Regions from separate parts of the Halomonas sp. NyZ770 genome, predicted to be linked through region 2. Evidence: predicted binding sites of a transcription regulator. Region 2 holds the regulator's gene; each other region holds the start of a gene.

Region 1 (4,704 bases), 760 kb from region 2:
CATGGTGGATCTTACTTCATTGTAGGTACTGACAAACTTGTCGATGGCTTCGCGAAGCAATTCAGAGTCACGCTCGATCACCAGGCTCACTGGCTCTTGAGACGTCGCGGTCAAGTCCAAGGTGACGCCTTGAATGGCTCCTTCCACGCGATTTTTGCTGCTGGTAATGGCAATGCCGTTCACTTCCAGCGCGGCATCTTGCCCAGCGCGGCGGGTGTTGGTATCCATGGCCAGGCCATCCAGGCCCGAAAAACCGATGACCGAGGCATCTTTACCGGTTTCTTTGGAGCTCAACGCCAACCGAAAGCCCGTGCCGTCGTTCACGATAGACGCCATGACACCCGACTCGGCATCGGCGTTGATTTGATCACGCACGCTCGCCAATGTACTGCCCGCCGCAATGGTAATGGTTTTGCTGCTGGCAGGGGGGGCAGTGGGGTCAAACACTCCATTGGTGTAGGTGGCACCAAAATCGAGTGTCAGGGTAGTTTCAGTGGCTGCCAGCACTTGATCCATCGTCACACTGCTGGAAGCCACACTTCCCGCACGCGCCAACTGCGTGACATTGATGTCATAGCGGCCTGCATTGGCCGTTTCACCGGCAGTAGCGCTCACTCCGTTGCCATTCACCGTGCTGGTTTGCTGGCGAAACGTAGAGGTATCGTTCAGCGCTACGATCGAATCCTGCAAGCGCCCCATGGCCGATTCCAAACGGCCCAGGGCCGAAATCTTGCTTTGCTGGGTATTTTGCTGCTGGGTGAGCGGGGCCAGTTTTTGCCGCTCAGCCGCTTGGAGCTGATTCAACAGGCCATTAAGATCCAAACCTGAACCAACGCCAAGAGAGGTAATCGTCGCCATGGTGGCTCAGCTCCTTGTGAATTTAAAAATAGACTGGGTAGGTTATCGGCTGGGGGGAAAAAAACTTTAGCCCAAGGGTAAGGGGCTGGCTATCAAAAAAGCCTGGGGGCAATCCCAGGCTTTTGTCTAATACTTCGGCAACGATTCCTCCCTGGACACTCAGTTCTGGTTCATTTGCCCCAGCATGGCCAGCTGTTGCGTCAGGTAGGCACTGGTCTGGTTCATTTGCCCTACCATGCTGTCCATGGCCACGAACTGGGCACGATAGCGTTCGATGGACTGGTCAATACGGTTTTCCATGGTGGCAAAACGGTCGTTGAGAGAGGCCACCCGGCTTTCAGAGCTGCTGACGGCATTTTCCAACCGCCCAGAGGGGCCCACCAACTGTTCGATGGCTGATGTGATCTGCCCTGCCATACCGCCCTCACTCGATTCACCGGAGAAAAAAGCTGCTAATTGGTCAGGCTGGTTGGCAATCACGCTATCCAGCTTGTCATCATCGATGGCGAGCGTGCCATTGAGCTGTAAAGAGATACCGATATCGGAAAGCACACTGAAGCCATCCCCCTCCACGCGGCTGCTCAATGCCATGCGTAATGCCGACTCTACCGCCCGCGTGGCGCTGTCGCCATTTAGCTCGCCCGCGGTACCGCTATCCGGGTTATAGGCGGTCAAACTATTGATGGTGTTTTTCAGCGCGTTGTAATCTTCCACGAACGCAGTGATTTGCTCACGAATGGCATCGCTGTCTTGGGCAACACTGACGGTACTGGTGGAATTCGCTTCTGTCAGCGTCAATGTCACGCCCTGTACCGCGCCTTCCACCTGGTTGGTGGAGCTCACGATATCGATACCGTTTACGCTGAAGCGCGCATCCTGCCCGGCTTGTACTACCTGCGTGTCACTGGTCTCGGCATCGGCGTTGAGCAACTGCGAAAAGTTGGTGCTTTCGATGCTGGCGTCTGCACCTGTTTCCGTGGCGTTGACCGAAAGACGGTAGCCCAAACCATCATTGATGATGGAGGCACTCAACCGCCCGTCACTCTGGCTGTTGATGGCATCACGCATGTCTTCGAGTGTGCTGCCATCGGCAATGGTGATGGGCGCCATCTCGCCTTCCGCAAGGTTGAAGCTGAGCGTTTGCTCGCCACTGGTAATCGCGGTATCAGCAGACGCCAGGCGTTCGGTGACCAAGCTGCCCGCCGTGGCCAATTGCTCTACCTGAACCTCGTACTGACCAGGCTGGGCATCATTGCTGCTGGCGGCACTGACAGCACTGCCTTCCACATTGGTCGAAAGACTTTCAAAGGTTCCTGGCTCATTCAGGCTTTTCGCAGATGCTTGAAAAGCAGACAGCGCGCTTTGCAGCTGCCCGTAGGCAGAAATCTGCGCCTGCTGGCTGTCGATTTGCTGTTGAATGGGTTCCAGCTTGGCACGCTCGGCCTGTTGAAGCTGAGTGAGCAGACCGTTGAGATCCAACCCTGAACCAATACCTAACGATGTGATGGAAGCCATAACTATCAATGCCTTATTTCTGCGCGTCTTGAACGCTGCGTGTCTAGTGTCAATCGCTCGAAGTGATGATGCGTTTATTCGCTCCTGAGCAGTACGATGGCCAAACCCCGCATTATGTTCCTGTCAAAAACGGGGCATTTATATTGCCGTTACTTAAAACCGTCGGCTTGTGTACTAATAACTTGAACAATATGGCTCTTTTTTTCGTTTTTATACGTAAAAACGAGTAACAATTAGAAACCTTGCAAATACAGTGGCGATCACAGCAGCTGTCTTTGCACGATTAGAGTAGCGCGCCAACACTGCACTTTTTTGACAGTAACATAATCACCTACGCCCTTTTCAACGCTCTCATGGTGGACATGCTCGCTCCACCATGGCATGCAAACATAGACCTTGGTCTAATGCCTTTGCTCATTTATAATGCACTGCAGCACATCCCCTATCCCGTGCGATTGCAGGAGCCATCCATGCCCGCAGAAGCGTTACCTCAGGCCTCCAGCGCTGCCTTTCATCTGCAACGCAGCCTGCGTCACTGCCTTTCCCGTGCTGCCGAGCTGCTTTATGAAAGCGGCCATGTCCTTGAAACCATCACCTTGCCCCAACGGGGCTTGTCCCGTCATGAGCTGAACACGCTGCGCCACCAGCAAACTGGCTGGGCCATGTGCCAGCAGGTGCTGGAAGAGAGCGGTGCCGCGACGTATAACAGCTATGGCCGTTGGGTGTTGACGGGCATGGGCCGCGAGCTGATGTTCGATATGTTTGGCCAAGGCGCCGCCGACTGCGCATAAAAAAGGTTCATTGCATTCTGGCGTGAATCAATTGGCCTCCCACAAGTGAGTTGGGCAATGACCCGGCGGGAGGGGGGCTTTAGCCCGCGATGATGGCGGCACCGGTGCTTGCCCAAGCAGTCGCCCAATGAATTGGCCTCCCACAGGCAGGCTAAAGTGGCTACTCAAGCTATCCTGAATCCACTGGCCTCACTCCCGCCACTTTGCTGTTGTGGGAGGAGGGCTTTAGCCCGCGATGATGGTGGCACCGGTGCTTGCCCAGGCAGTCGCCCAATGGATCCATGACGTGCTGATGTTCATGGCACTTTACTGGGAGTTGCTTCGCTGTCACGCCAGAATGCGAAGAGCTTAAAAAAACGCCCGCTGGGGGAAGCGGGCGCTTGGCGTGCTAACGGGGATGGTGGCCCCAGGCTGCTTAACGTAAGCCCAGCAGCGAAAGGATGAACAACACCACGACAACCAGACCCACGATATAGATAATGCTACGCATAACGGCACTCCTTGCTTTAGCGTTTCATGAAAATCAAAGGGTTGCTTCTCCCTTAACAGGCCCTTCTAGCGTAGCAGGCTTTTTTGATGTTTGCGTAATTTCCTGGAATTTGGCTGATCCGGGGCCGCTGGGGAACCTTTGGCCAGGCACTGCCTCGAAGTTTGGCCTCCCCTTTTCAAGGCTCTGCCAAGGTTCTGCGATGCGTTTTCCTCTGCTGGTGTCCTGCTGTTGTGCGCTCTCCTTCGTCTCGTTTTCTCTGCCGATGGCCTCTGCCAACGCGCCTGATGCCGCACGGCTTCAAGCGCTCGACGAACGCACCGCTGCGCTGCCCCGAGTGCATGCGGTGGTGGTCGCTCATGATGGAGAGATCGTGCACGAAATTCATCAGGGTGGGCCTGGGGTGGCGGCGCCTGCCAACGTGAAGTCGTTATCCAAAACCGTGCTGGCGGCCATTACGGGGGCGGCTATCGAAGCGGGCGTGATCGACTCGGTGGATCAGCCGTTGGCGAGCCTGCTGAACAGCCTGCCCAGCGATGCCGACCCACGGGTCAACGAGATCACCGTGGCCCACTTGCTTGCCCAGCAGGCAGGATTGGAGCGCACCTCGGGAAGCCACTACGGCGCCTGGGTGGCCAGCGCCAACTGGGTCAACGATGCGCTTAGCCGTCCGTTCGTCGATACCCCCGGCGGGCGCATGCTCTACTCCACGGGCACGAGCCATGTGCTCTCGGCGGCCCTCACCCATGCCAGCGGTGAAAGCACTTTGGCGCTCGCCCAACGGCTGCTGGGCGAGCCTTTGAACATCACCATTCCTGCATGGCCACGGGACCCGCAAGGCATTTACTTTGGTGGCAACGATATGCTGCTATCGCCCCGAGCCCTGGTCGAGATTGGCGAGCTGTACCGCAACGATGGCGTAGTGAACGGCCAGCGGGTCTTGCCCGAAGGCTGGGTGGAGGCTTCCTGGACACCTCGGGGCAGCTCGCCCTGGACAGGCGATGGCTACGGCTATGGCTGGTTCATCACTACCCTGGCCGACACACCAGTGAT
Region 2 (4,704 bases):
CGTAGGCATGCCGCAAGGCCAGTGGGAAATCGCTGGCCGGAAACCGTTGCCCGCGCAGCCCTGCCAAGCGCCCCGTACACTTTTCGGCCACGATGAGCCCATGCCAATCGCCGTCGAAATGGCACACCGAGACGCGCTCATGCCCGGTCAACTCCTGAACGGCACCGACCAGGTAGTCCAGCAGCTCCTCCTGGTGCGTGGCTTCGGCCAAGCGCACCAGGCGCTCATTGAGCGTTCCCAGCAGGCGCTGCTTGCCCATCGGGGGCAATGGCTCTATTTCGACGACGACGTGTCGGTCTGTTCGATAGGCCTGGAGTTGAAAGCGCGTATCGACGGTGGCTCGGCGAAAAGTGAGCGGGCCGGATAGGCGGGGCTGCCCTTGCAGTTCATGGCGCAGCCGCTGGCTGAGCCGCTTGCCCAGCAGAGACGTCAGCGTAGGGGGCGGCTGCTCGTTGGTGGGTAACCCCAGTAATGCCGCCAGGTTGCGGCTGACGGCCTGAACCTGCCGCACGTCGGTATCCAGTACCAAGACAGCGCCAAAGGACTGCAGTCGAGAATGATGCGTCGACACGAAGATAGCCTCGAGATAGTGCTTTACCCCTCGACCTGCTGTTTGAGCAGCAGTTCAACGCGTCGGTTGGCAGCTCGCCCTTCCGAGGTAGCGTTACTTTCCATGGGTTGGGTGTCGGCATAGCCAACCGCCCGCATACGAGAAATGGCGATACCCTGACGCTCCAACTGGCGCACCACGGCAATGGCACGACCCGTTGAAAGCTCCCAGTTGGAGGGGAAACGCGGGGTGGCAATGGGCAGATTATCCGTATGCCCTTCCACCGAGATTTGGCCTTCGAACGTTTGGAGTACCGATGTGAGCCCTTCTAACACAACTTGCCCCTGAGGCGTTAGCACATCATTGCCGCTGGGAAACAAAAGACTGTCGTCGATGCGCAGGGTGATGCCTTCACGGCCCTGCGAGACACTGACCCCCGGAATATCCAGCCCGGCCATCTGCGGCTGCACACCGTCGTGACGTGGGTGAATGCCGGTGGCCAGCGACGCCAACGGCATGGCCATGATGGCACTGGCCGGCCCCATGGCATCGCTCTCCCTCCCTTCCCCACCGCCAGGAGGCGTCAGCGCCAGCAAGAGCACGAACAGGGTAATCAGCAGCGTCAAGACGTCCAGGTAACTGGTCAGCCACCCTTCGTCGCTCTCGCCCGCTGCCGCTGGCAGTTCCAGCGCAAACCGTGCCTCGTGATTGAGCATGGCGCTACCCTTTCAGCGCCGAATCGACGCCTGGGCGCGGCTTGACGCTCGCATCACGGATTTCGTCGTGGTAGTTGGCCACGAATGAGTTCAACGTCTCTTCGATGAACGACGGCAAGCGACGCTTGGTAATGAGAGAAATGCCTTCCAGCACCATGTTCATGGTGATCAGGCGCTCTTCGGTCCGCCGCTCCAGTTTGACGGCAATGGGCTTGAAGACCAGATTGGCCAGCAGAATACCGTAAAACGTGGTGAGCAGCGCCACGGCCATACGTGGACCGATCACCTGCAGATCGCCCGCATCCATGACTTCCAGCATGTTGACCAGCCCCACCAGCGTGCCAATCATGCCAAAGGCCGGCGCATAGGTGGCCATGGTGCGGAAAATCTGCGCTTCGGCATGCTCACGCGCCTTCAGCCGTGCGATCCGCCAGCGCAGCATGTCGAAAATTTCATCTTCCTTGGTGTTGGCAATCACCAGTTGAATACCGGTGCGCAGAAACGGGTTGCGCGTATGCTCCAGCTCCCGCTCTACCGCTCGAACATCGCCCTTGAACCATAATCGCGACATGGCCACCAGCTCGCCGATATCATCGCGCACATAGGTGTTCTCGCGGCGGAATACCAGGCCTACCAGGCGCACTACCCGCAGTACCTCCTTCAAGGGGTAGCTGATGAACGTCGCCGCCAGGGTACCGGTAATGACGATGGCCAGACCAGGCAAGTTGATAAAGCTTTCTGGCGACTCTGCGGTAAAGAACAGCACGCTTATCAACAACAGCATGCTGGCAAATATGCCGATCAACGTAGAGGGGTTCATCAACGGCTCCTTGCCGGTTAACGTGAGAGGATAAGAAGGTCAATCGTGGTCGCTCAAGCGGGCACGAAGGCGGCTGACGGCCTGGCTATGCAGTTGCGATACCCGCGATTCGGTGACGCCCAGTACCGCCCCCACCTCTTTGAGGTTCATCTCTTCCTGGTAATACAGGGCCATCAGCAGTTTTTCACGCTCGGGCAACGCCTCGATCGCTTCGATCAGAGTGTGCCGCTGCTGCTCGTCAAGCAGTTGTTCGAAAGGGCGATTGGCGCTGCCTTCGTCCCCGGCTGGCTCACCGCCATCGGCCACCAGTTCCTCGAAGGGCAGTAGCTGCCCGCTATTGGTGTCGTTGAGCAGCTGTTGATAGTCGCTCAGCGGCATCTCCAGCTCACGGGCAATTTCCACCTCTTCAGGGGGCCTGCCCAGCGACTGCTCCAAACGGCGTACGGTTTCATCGACTGCGCGGGCAGAGCGGCGCACGCTGCGCGGCAGCCAGTCCCGAGTGCGCAGTTCATCCATCATGGCGCCCCGAATGCGTTGGCTGGCGAACGTGGCAAACGTCGCGCCCTGTGCGGCATCAAAGCGTCCTAGCGCCTCCAGCAAGCCCACCATGCCCGCTTGAATCAAATCATCCAGCTCGATACTGGCGGGCAACCTGACCTGCAGTGTCAAGGCCTGACGTCTCACCAGTGGCATGTATTGAGTTAACAGCTCACTCTGCTTGATCCTGCCTTGTGCTGTATACATCCTATTGCCTCACGGCTAAACGATCTTTACTGATAATTCACGATGACCTGCAGCCCCTGTACGCGCACGGGCCGTTGCCCCGGTGACAGCGCAAAGCGCAAATGAAGCGGCGCGTTGGCTTCCAGACCTGCCAGTGCCATGGTGCTGCCACGCATGCCACTCAGGGGCACGCATTGTGCAGGATGGCACAGCCAGGCGTTGACAGGCGCATGGGCAGGCGCCTCGAAACGCCATTGCACCCTCGCCAATGTCGCGTCGCCCAGCGGTATGCCCGCCGGAGGCCTGATGGCCTGGCTGCTGCTCGCCCGATCGCTCATGGCCACCATCACCGCGGGCATTTGACTGCTCCAGCTACCTGTCGCCGCCCGCGCCGATTCACCCACAACCAGCGATAACACCAGCACCCACGCGGCGCTGGAGAGAAACACGCTCCATGTCACTGTTGACCACTTTGCGGTGTTGATCAATGTTCGTAGCAACATCGTCTGTAGAGGCATTGCCGGTCCCTTGTCATGGGGTCATCAACGAGCCAGTAGCAACAGCTCTATTTGCAAATAGTGCGCAGCGGCATCACGCAGGTTGTCCAGCAAGCCCTGACGCGGGAGGTGCGGCTCGTGCAGGGCCAGCAGGCGGCGCGGCCCCCCTTGCTCACGCATCTGGCGTAGGGCACGGTACATGCTCGCGAAGGCCTCGGCGTCACTGCTCACCCATAGCGCCCAGTGAGGGTGATGCGCCAAGGCAGCCATCGACCCTGCCTCTGGGCTTGCCACCTTGACGTCCCACTCCTGAGGATCGCCCGCCCACTGGCGCCCCAGCGATGCCCACTGCGCCAAGCGACCTTTGACCTTGTCGACGTGCACGGCACCCGCTGAGCTCAACCCCACAATGACCAGTGTGCGTGTCGGGCGGGGGGCCGCTATGCTCGCTGCCGCACTTGCGACCTCCTTGGGAGCGGTTTCCGAAGCGTCCGTGCCAACGTTCGTTTGCGCCACTTCCTTGTCCGAAGTGGAAGTATCGACACTCGGCGCGTCGGCCGCAGGCTCGTCGGGTTGCTCGCCTCGCTGCTGGCGCTGCAAATCTGCCCATTTTCTCAGCCCGGCAGCCTGGTCCTGGCCATTCATAGCACATCCTCGAGGCTGACACTGCCCAGTTGCCGAATGGCATCTCGGGCCATCAACACATGCAGCAGCGCGTCCAGCAGGGCCGTATCCCGGCGCTTGCGCTGGCTACCCAACAGCCGCACCAGATCCGTTCTCAGCGCCTGGCCTGGTTCATCATCGGCCAGGTCGAGGTGGCCTGCCACGGCCGCTGCACCGCTGGCCATCAACAGGCGCAGCTCACGACTCACTTCGCCACCGTCGCTTTCCTTGAGCTGTTGCCACGCTCGCTTGGTCAGTGCGGCCAGCCCATCGCTTTCGAGCTGAGTGACCAGCAGTGACAGTACATCGCTACCCAACCGGGCGGGTGTCAACCAATAGCGACGCGCGACGCGCTTGTCACTTTCAGTGTCACGGATGTCGCCCACCCAGGCCAGCAGAGCGTGGCCCGAGGCGGCCTGCACTTCGACATAGGCATTCCACAACTGCATGCGCTGGCCGCGAAAACGCACCGTGACGCTGTGGGTCAGCGTACTCTCTTGAAACAGATTCTTCAGGGCGTAGCGCTCGCCCTGATAGTCTACTCGCTGGCTGGCATGCACCGCGCTGACCCAGGTCAAACGTTGGTCGTGCAGCCAGGTGAGCACGTCGGGTTCTGGCAGAGCGGGCAGCAGGTGAACTGCCATATCTTCTCCACACTCTTCCAGACGCGGCTGCCAGCCGGCAGGCTGACGGTGCTGAAGCCGCGTCAGGGCCAACCAACGGCCCTGCGCATCC
Region 3 (4,704 bases), 1.9 Mb from region 2:
ACGGCGTAACGCGTGGCGTCCGGCTGGTGGCGCAAGGTACAGCGCGGCCACTCGGCGGCCAGCTGCGCCAGAATCTCCGCTTCGGGTGTCGCTGCCAGAAAGCCCATGCGGCAAATGCCTCTCGGGGTGGTGGCGACCAGCACCTGGCCAAACGGCGTGGGGTGAACCCCATAAGCAATTTCCACGCCCTCCCCCTGGCGCTTGAACTCCCCCGGCGTGACCGCCTCCAGCGTCACGAAATGATCGTAAAGCCGCGAGCCGCCGCTCAGCCCCAGCGCTTCGGCGGTGTCGGCAAGGCTCTGGGAAGAAGCAATCAACTGCTTGCCCCGCGCCAGCGTCAACGCTTGTAAAAAGCGCTTCGGGCTCACCCCCACATAGCGGCTGAACAGCCGCTGAAAATGGAACGCACTCAAGTGTACCTGCTCGGCCACCGCCTCCAGGCTCGGCTGCTGGGCGGCGTGGGCCACCATGAAGGCCATGGCTTTTTCGATACGGGCGTAGTCGTTCATCGCGTCCATCTCACGGGCAAAGGGGCAAAAAGAGGCTGATGCTCGCTAGAGCTTACCCAGTGAAAGGCCCGACACCTACCCGAATCTTGCGCACTACACATGCCGGTAAATCACCCGCAAGGGTTGCCCCAGGTGGCGTTGCAGCGACTCGGTCTGTTGGGGGCTCATGGCCCCTGTTCTGGGGTTGATGGCCGTGAGCGAAAACCGAGCGAACCCTTGGGGGAAGGAGTAGTCGAGCTGGTGCACGCTGGCAACGCTGCCGCAGCACGGTAGCGTCTGGGGAAGGAGCGCAAAGCCACGCTGCGCGTCGTAATCCTGATCCATCAGGAGATGCCACTCAGGAAGGGTCAGCTCTTGTGCGCACAGGTGGCAGCGCACGTACTCGAAGTTGCTGCCACAGTCATGAAACATCACATGCTCTGATACCTGCTCGTCTATACTCTCTGCCTCGGGCATCCACTGCCACAACGCAGCCTTGGCCTGGGCTACCTGCTGCGCAGAGGGCAGATAGTGAGGCTCTGCCGGAATGATGACGATATGATGATCACTCATGTGAGTCACTCCGTGTGAGTCGGTCCAAGTGCGTCGGTCAATGAATACGCAACAGTCTACTCTACACGACAACCCCGCACATTCATCATGTGCGCCGCCGCCAGTCGGCCATGCCATTTACGTCAGGAGGACACGATGGCGCTGATCTCTACCCGTACCCAGCACTGGCTGGAGCGTTTGAACGGCTCCAAACACATGCTCTGGCTGATCGCCACCCTCTCGTTTCTGGAAACCATCATACTGCCCGTGCCCATCGAGCTGGTACTGATCCCGTTGATGGCGGTGAACAAACAGCGGATCTGGGCGATTGCCACGGCCACCACGCTGGGCTGCCTGGTGGCGTCGTTGGTGGGCTATAGCGTGGGCATGGTGCTCTACCAATCGGTGGGAACCTGGTTTATCGAGTTCATGGGCATGGAAGAGAGCTATCAGGCGTTTCAGGGCTTCTTCAACCGCTACGGGTTTGCCGCGATTCTGGCCATCGGCATTCTTCCCATCCCCTTCCAGGTGGCCATGATTACCGCCGGGCTCTCCGGTTACCCCATCCTGCTATTCGTGCTGGCGGCGCTGCTCTCACGCGGGCTGCGCTACTACGGGCTGGCCTGGCTAGTGAAACGCTATGGCAAACGGGTTGAAACCCTGTGGAAGCGCCATGCACTGATGACCAGCCTCGCACTGGGCAGCGCGGTGCTGGTCATCGTGTTGGTCATGCAGGCATTGGCGGGGATGATCGTATGATGGGCTAGCAGCTGATTGGCCCAGCCGTCACTCGATATAGTAACCACTGACCCGCCAGGTGCCGTTTTCCAGATGTGGGGTTACTACCTCGACCACTCGGGGGCGGTTGGCAAACTGGGTCTGGAAGGTAACGACCTTGAAGTCGCCCCGTTCAGCGCCGGGCATGGAGGTGTACTGCGAAACGCGCACTCGGCGGCGCGATTGCACCGAGCCAAAGTCCTTGCGCGACAGCGCAACGGTGCGTTCAAGCATAGTGGCAGAAAGCGGTGTGCTCAGCAGTGGCGAAGCGGCTTCCCATGCCTGTTCATACTCGCTGTTGTCGATCTTCGCCAACCACGCCAGCGCCGCCTCCTCTGCCGCCTGCACAGATGCCTGAGCCGTTGCGGTAAGCATCAACAGGGCAGCGGACAACAACAGAGCACGTAATTTGGGCATGGCAGACTCGTTAGTGGCTAAGAAAAGACGTACCTTTCTATTATCGGAAAATCGCCAGGATTCTTTAGCCCTCCGTCAGGCATAGCCGCATGAAACAGCTATTGGGATCAAGCCGGTAGCTGCCGAACGGCCCGCAATACTCGAACCCGAACCAAGCATATAAACGGCGGGCGGGTTCGAATATGTATCATCGCCCTCTCCGTTGGCTAGCCAAACCCGGCTTCTCAAATACGAAGCGCTCGTATACCATGCGCCACCTCTTTCCTTTAGCGTTCACCGTTAGGCCACCATGTCCGTCAACGCGCTCTACACCGACCTTTCCGGCTATTACGATCTGATGTGCGTCGACATCGACTACCGCGCGCAAAGTAACGCCATTCATCGCCTGCATCAGCTGTTTGGCAACGCGGGCAGCCAGCACCTGGACCTGGCCTGCGGCACCGGCCCCCACGTGCGCCATTTTCTGGATGTGGGTTACACCAGCAGCGGGCTGGACATTCACCAGCCGATGCTGGACCTGGCGGCCACCCGCTGCCCGGAAGCTCACTTTTCGCTGCAAGACATGGGCCAATTCGAGGTGGATGAGCCGGTGGATTTGATCACCTGCTTTTTATACTCCATCCACTACAACGCCAACCTGGAAAAGCTGAGCGCCTGCATCGCCAGCGCCCACCGCGCCCTGCGCACCGGCGGCGTACTGTGCTTCAACAGCGTGGACAAGGAGCGCATCGACAACGCGCTGTTCGTCAAGCACACCGCCCAGCAGGGCGAGGATCGCTTCACGTTCCGTTCGGGTTGGCACTATGCGGGGCAAGGGGAACGGCAAACGCTGCGGCTCAGTATCGAAAAAAGCACGCCTGCGGTCACTCAGGTATGGAATGACGAGCACCCCATGGTGGCGGTCAGCTTTGGCGAACTCATCGCCCTGCTGACGCCCTACTTCGAGGTGCACGTGTTCGAACACGACTACCAGACCATCACCCCGTGGGACAACGCATCTGGCAATGCCATCTTCGTGTGCGTGAAGCGCGACGGCTAAGGTATTTACCTCAGGCGTCAGCTCTCCTGGCTGGGGCGCTGCTGCTGTTGCACGCCCATCAGGAAGTTGCGCAGCATCTGGTCCTTGCACTCGCGGTAATTCTTGTGGCTTGGCTTGCGGAAGAACGCGCTCAGCTCGTGGGGGCTGAGCGGCAGCTCCACCTGCTCGAACACCTCCAGCACGTCTTCGGCCTTCATGTTCAGCGCAATACGCAGCTTCTGGAACACCATGTTGTTGTTCAGCTGGGTTTCCGGCGCAGGCACCGGGCCTTCGCGCTTGCCCCGCTTGAAGCTGATGAAGCCATTCAAAAACGCCGCCAGCTCACGGTTCTTCATGGGTACCAGCGCTTCGTCCTCGTCCTTCTTCAGCCAGGCCGTTACCTGGGCAGGCGTCACGTCCACCTCTGCCAGGGCGAAGATATTGACGATGGTGGCTTCCTTCAAATCGAAGGCATAGCGAATACGGCGAAAAATATCGTTATTGGTCAAGGGGACTCCTAACCGTTGGTGAGCGTGGCCAGCAGCTCGTCGATCTCTGCTTTCAGCTCGTTGTCTTCAATCGTTTGGGCGCTGGCCTGGGCGCGCTGCAAGCTTTCGATGGCGGCCTGGGGCTCGCCCAGCTCCACCTGCAGGGTGGCCATGGAAAAGCCAATCGAGGCCAGATGGTCGTTCGACTGCTTGGCCACCGCCTTGTCCAGCGCCTTTTGGTAGATCGGCAGCGCGTCTTCCAGCTCTTCGGTGAAGTCGGCCAGGGTTTCCCACTGCTCGGGGTGGTCTTTCTCGGTGTTCTCATGCTCGGTGCAGATCGCCTGCAGCTCGGCGTAAAGCGCTTCAAAGGTGGCGCGGTCATCCTTGGACGCGGCCTTCATCAGCTTTTCGGCCAGCTCGTACACCGCCTTGTAAATTTTGGTGTTGATCATCAAACCACGACCTTATCGACGTAAAACAGCAGGCTAAAGCACACAGGCTTCGCCGGGAAGGGGGCATTATACCTTGTGTGAGGCGGGGTACGGTGACGCGGCGGGCAATATTCGAGCAACGGCGGGCCGATTTTACGCTATGCTGCACCACTTTTTACGTTCGACCCACCTACGACTCGCTGTCAGGGCCCCTTATGCCTTTTTCTACACTCGGTTTATCCACTCCCCTCGTTCAGGCGATTACCGAACTCGGTTACCAGACGCCCACGCCCATCCAGGAACAGGCCATTCCCGCCATTCTCTCGGGCAAGGACCTCATCGCCACCGCCCAAACCGGCACCGGCAAAACCGCCGCCTTCGTGCTGCCACTGCTGGAGCGCTTCAGCAAGGCAGAAGCACTGCGGGCCAAGCGCATCCGCGCGCTGATTCTGGTGCCCACTCGCGAGCTGGCGGTACAGGTCAACGCCAGCGTGGCGCAATACGCCAAGCATACCCAGCTCACCTCGATGGCC

Evidence for each region. Region 2 encodes FliA, which starts transcription of late flagellar genes. Its sites were predicted from a motif close to CTAAAGTTNNNNNNNNNNCNGCCGATA; they were not measured.
Region 1: a site for FliA is predicted at 2,534-2,560, ahead of fliD (flagellar filament capping protein FliD). Genes of this name have one in related genera too.
Region 3: a site for FliA is predicted at 2,276-2,302, ahead of LG409_RS10455 (DUF4019 domain-containing protein). Genes of this name have one in related genera too.

The regions. Positions count from the first base shown of each region.
Region 1 covers NZ_CP085143.1:3,413,470-3,418,173, forward strand. The annotation lists gene fliD (flagellar filament capping protein FliD) at 1-858, opposite strand, end outside; gene fliD (flagellar filament capping protein FliD) at 1,018-2,373, opposite strand; gene LG409_RS15765 (hypothetical protein) at 2,844-3,164, shown strand; gene LG409_RS15770 (serine hydrolase domain-containing protein) at 3,854-4,704, shown strand, end outside.
Region 2 covers NZ_CP085143.1:149,809-154,512, reverse strand. The annotation lists gene LG409_RS00700 (sensor domain-containing diguanylate cyclase) at 1-571, opposite strand, end outside; gene LG409_RS00695 (OmpA/MotB family protein) at 595-1,266, opposite strand; gene LG409_RS00690 (motility protein A) at 1,271-2,086, opposite strand; gene LG409_RS00685 (RNA polymerase sigma factor FliA) at 2,126-2,830, opposite strand; gene LG409_RS00680 (flagellar protein FlhE) at 2,857-3,270, opposite strand; gene LG409_RS00675 (hypothetical protein) at 3,352-3,951, opposite strand; gene flhF (flagellar biosynthesis protein FlhF) at 3,948-4,704, opposite strand, start outside.
Region 3 covers NZ_CP085143.1:2,267,406-2,272,109, forward strand. The annotation lists gene LG409_RS10440 (bifunctional transcriptional activator/DNA repair enzyme AdaA) at 1-509, opposite strand, end outside; gene LG409_RS10445 (hypothetical protein) at 603-1,061, opposite strand; gene LG409_RS10450 (YqaA family protein) at 1,197-1,799, shown strand; gene LG409_RS10455 (DUF4019 domain-containing protein) at 1,827-2,234, opposite strand; gene LG409_RS10460 (class I SAM-dependent DNA methyltransferase) at 2,524-3,273, shown strand; gene LG409_RS10465 (DUF1456 family protein) at 3,291-3,761, opposite strand; gene LG409_RS10470 (Replicative DNA helicase) at 3,770-4,192, opposite strand; gene LG409_RS10475 (DEAD/DEAH box helicase) at 4,387-4,704, shown strand, end outside.